2 regions of the Photorhabdus stackebrandtii genome follow, and region 1 is predicted to be linked to the other one. Evidence: riboswitches for the same ligand, from Rfam matches in the RefSeq annotation. Region 1 holds a riboswitch; the other holds the start of a gene.
The links. A riboswitch is a leader RNA that binds a small molecule or an ion and turns the genes downstream of it on or off. The one in region 1 is predicted to bind thiamine pyrophosphate.
Positions count from the first base shown of each region.

Region 1 (2,204 bases):
AAAAAGCTTGCCAGAATGTAAAACGCACCACATGCCACAAATAGCGATCTTCTGTCAGTAAGTACCAGTCGTCTTCAGGCGCGTTAAACCAAAGTGTACCGAATGCCAGTAAAGCGACCAATAGCAAAAGACCGGCGGCAATCGCCCCCGGCAGCAGCCATCCGGCTATTAGCGGCTGACAGCGTTTTGCCATGTGCGAATCCATTGGTTACGGTGTTTTGCGACTTCTTCTGCGTTGTACTGTAATGATTTCTCTGGTATTGAAAGCTGTGAATAAACTTCTGGTAGTTGGATATCAATAACCGGATACATCCAGTTAGTGGTTGGAATTTCCTGTTGGAAAGCCGGAGTCAGCATAAAGCGCATAAATTTCTGGGCAAGTTCCGGTTGCTTGCTGGAGGCCAGTTGGGCGGCAACTTCGACTTGCAGGTAATGACCTTCACTAAACGTTGCCGCAGCATAATAGTCTTTCTTCTCAGACAAAATGTGATAGCCCGGTGAGGAGGTATAGCTCAGGACCAAATCGCCTTCGCCTTTCAGGAACAGACCATAAGCTTCACTCCAGCCTTTGGTGACCGTGAGTGTTTTCTTTGCCAGTTTTTGCCAGGCTTGTGGGGCATCATCACCATAAATTTTCTGCATCCACAACAGCAAACCTTGCCCAGGTGTGCTGGTGCGGGGATCTTGATAGATCACTTTCCAGTTATTGTGACTGTTGATCAGTTCATCCATGCTCTTTGGTGGATTTGGCAACGTATTTTTGTTGTAAATGAAGGCAAAGTAACCATAGTCATAAGGAATAAATACGGTGTTATTCCATTGTATCGGCAGCTTCAGTTTACGGGTATCCACTTGGCTTTCAGTGAACCGACCTGTCTGTTGGGCCGCTTGAATCAAGTTGTTATCCAGACCAAGGATAATATCGGCAGCCGTGCGCTTTCCTTCCATTCTGAGGCGGTTGAGCAGGGACACACCATCTTCCAGTGCAACAAATTTCAGCTCACAGTCACATTCAGCTTCAAACGCTTTTTTAATCGCGGGCCCTGGTCCCCATTCGGTGGCAAAAGAATCATAGGTGTAGACGGTTAATACCGGCTTTGCCTGTACAACCTGACTCAATAACAAAGCAGCGGCTGACAGTACCGTCAGTACGGTTAATTTGGAAAATAACGTCTTAAACACTTTGCTCTCCTTAATTAAGAGGATTGGCAAAGGATCTGAGGGCGCGCTAAACGGAAAGATAATTTCTGTGAAACAATTAGCAGCTCAAATCCCTACGCCGGTATTAGCCGGATCAGGTTCGGCGGGTTTACTCTCAGCAAGACCGTTTTAAACAGCCAGCACCCCGTTGAGATGGTGCTATTGTAGAGATTTAGCTAGCGACTGCAAAGTCCAATGATAGAGGTTTACCACTTGAGGGTAGTGTGAAACAATTAGTCATCTTTCAAATTTAGTTTATTGAGGTAGTCTGGTGATCGATGATGATGGCTACCGCCCGAATGTAGGAATTGTAATTTGTAATCGACAAGGCCAGGTTTTGTGGGCCCGGCGTTATGGGCAACATTCCTGGCAATTCCCTCAGGGGGGGATTAATCCGGGGGAATCACCAGAGCAGGCAATGTACCGGGAACTGTATGAAGAAGTGGGTTTAGGCCGGAAAGATGTACGCGTTTTGGCCTCTACCCGTAATTGGTTACGTTACAAATTACCTAAGCGTTTGGTGCGTTGGGATACAAGACCTGTCTGTATTGGCCAAAAACAGCGTTGGTTTTTATTACAACTGCTTTGTAATGAAGAAGATATTAATGTGCAGCACAGTAATACCCCAGAGTTTGACGGTTGGCGCTGGGTCAGCTATTGGTATCCTGTCCGGCAGGTTGTCTCTTTTAAACGTGATGTTTACCGGCGCGTGATGAAAGAATTTGCTTCGGTTGTGATGCCAATGCAGGAAAACGTATCATTATTACGTTCTTCATATTCTTATCGTCGCAAAAGAAGTTAGGTTAGCTCCATGCTTATGCGCTTACGGGAAATTGTTGAAAAAGTTGCGATGGCAACCAATTTGGCCGAGGCGCTTGAGCTATTGGTGAATGAGACCTGCCTGGCGATGAGCACAGATGTGTGTTCTATCTATCTTGCTGATCATCAACGGCAGTGTTATTACCTGATGGCAACCCGAGGATTGAGGAAACCCCGTGGAAGAA
Region 1 covers NZ_PUJV01000001.1:313,573-315,776, forward strand. The annotation lists gene thiP (thiamine/thiamine pyrophosphate ABC transporter permease ThiP) at 1-193, opposite strand, end outside; gene thiB (thiamine ABC transporter substrate binding subunit) at 169-1,182, opposite strand; TPP riboswitch at 1,254-1,358, opposite strand; gene rppH (RNA pyrophosphohydrolase) at 1,472-2,002, shown strand; gene ptsP (phosphoenolpyruvate--protein phosphotransferase) at 2,012-2,204, shown strand, end outside.

Region 2 (2,204 bases), on a different contig from region 1:
CAGATTTAACCGGTCAGGCTAACCATTTAGCAGCCACTATCGGTGCCGATATTGTTAAGCAGAAAATGGCTGAAAATAATGGTGGCTATACTGCAATTGGTTTTGGTCATACAGATAAACGTGTTTACTCCAATTTGACCACCGATCACCCAATCGATCTGGTCCGTTATCAGATAGCTAACTGCTACATGGGTCGTGCCGGCTTGATTAACTCAGGCGGTGCATCCGGTGATAATGATTTGAGTGATTCAGTTCGTACTGCCGTCATTAATAAACGCGCTGGCGGTATGGGGTTGATACTCGGTCGTAAAGCTTTCAAAAAATCCATGAAAGAAGGTGTTGAACTGATTAATGCAGTTCAAGATGTCTATCTGGATCAGCAAGTGACTATCGCTTAATAAGGCTTGTCATCGGTGATAATGAATAAGATCGTGAAGGCATTACACATCCTGAACCATATTGCTCCCATAGCACCGGCATCTTACCCTTCATGACCCATTATCACCGAATCACGCTCCCTCACCACCACTGGTAAAAATGATGTACAGGCCCAATTCCGGTTCCGACATTCAGAGAATCCGCCTGTTCTAGTGCCGCCTGGAGGTATGATTTGGCAACAGGAAGCGTTGTCTGCCAATCTGAATAACGTGGACGTAAAGCCGCTAATGCAGCGGAGAAAGTACACCCTGTACCATGAGTATGACGGGTATTGATTCTGGGAGCAGTGAAACGCCATTCTCCATCCCCCGTAAATAGCCAATCAGGGCTTTCACTGTTGGTAAGGTGTCCGCCTTTAAGTAAAACTGCTTCACATCCCAGTGATAACAATTCCCATCCTTGTTTTTGCATGTCTGCTTCGGTTTCTGCTAAAGAGCATCTCAATATAGCCGCGGCTTCCGGCAAATTCGGCGTCATCAACGAAACCTTCGGTAATAACCGTTCAACAACCGCAGAAACCGCTTCCGGCACCAGCAGCGGATCACCGCTTTTCGCAATCATCACCGTATCCAATACAACATAAGGTACTGAATAACGGCTTATTGCGTCTGCAACTACCGCAACATTGGCCGCATTAGATAACATGCCTATCTTGGCGCTATCGATTCTGATATCTGACAGCACAGACTCAAGCTGTGCAGCAACGAAAATGGGATCTATGTCATAAACAGATTGCACACCATGCGTATTTTGTGCGACAAGAGCTGTCATTACTGTTGTGCCATAAGCACCAAGCGCAGAGAAAGTTTTTAGATCAGCTTGAATACCAGCACCACCGCTAGGATCAGTCCCGGCAATTGTCAGTGAATTAATTCTTACCATAGGTACTCCTTCCTACCAGCAAAAGAAAAGCAGGTATCAGGAAAAAGACACCTTGACTTCCCTACGCTGGCATTATCCAGATCAGGTATTACGGGTTCATCTCAGCTCAGAAAGAGCGCCCCGAGTCAAAACAAAAACACCCTATTAGATGACCAACAGGGTGATATCGGTATGTCATTGTTGCCAATAAAAAACCAATTAAGACAACAAATTTACTTCGTCAATTCAAAATGATTGACAAAAAGAAGTTATGCTGTAGTGACGTTTGCCGCAGAAGGGCCTTTCTGACCATCTTGAATTTCAAACTCAACTTTTTGACCTTCCGCCAAAGTTTTAAAACCTTCGCTCTGAATAGCGCTAAAATGTACAAACACATCTTTGCTGCCATCAGCGGGAGTAATAAAACCAAAACCTTTAGATTCGTTGAACCACTTTACAGTACCAGTGATTTTTGCCATTTTAAGAATTTCCTTTGGATCACTTAATTCTAATTCGCCGTTCGGCGCAACATAAAAACCAGAGCGAGTTGCTGCTATTAACAGAACCGTACCTCGTTTACTCGAACGATTTATCACATATTCTTAATATGATGGCAAGCCATTTTTTATCAGCTATGGAGCTAACGCACATATTTAAAATTCTTAACAACAATTATTGTTTAACATAACCGCAAAAATTTGAAAATCCAAGGTTATCCTAATTAGCTTACGGTTCATCCACTCAACAAAACCCCAAATAACATAAATAATTTTAATTTATTTTGCCTGTCTTATTATTAGAATCTTTATATCTATGGTATGTCTACAGGCGCGAATCATCCCCCCTCTTTGAGTGAAAGAAAGAGTCAATACATTTCCAATATTCGTCAGCCCAAATATACGTAT
Region 2 covers NZ_PUJV01000005.1:127,075-129,278, forward strand. The annotation lists gene fbaB (class I fructose-bisphosphate aldolase) at 1-398, shown strand, start outside; gene thiD (bifunctional hydroxymethylpyrimidine kinase/phosphomethylpyrimidine kinase) at 520-1,320, opposite strand; TPP riboswitch at 1,362-1,453, opposite strand; gene cspE (transcription antiterminator/RNA stability regulator CspE) at 1,569-1,778, opposite strand.
Region 2: it holds a riboswitch for thiamine pyrophosphate, as region 1 does, so the genes downstream of both, thiD (bifunctional hydroxymethylpyrimidine kinase/phosphomethylpyrimidine kinase) here and thiB (thiamine ABC transporter substrate binding subunit) in region 1, are expected to answer to the same signal.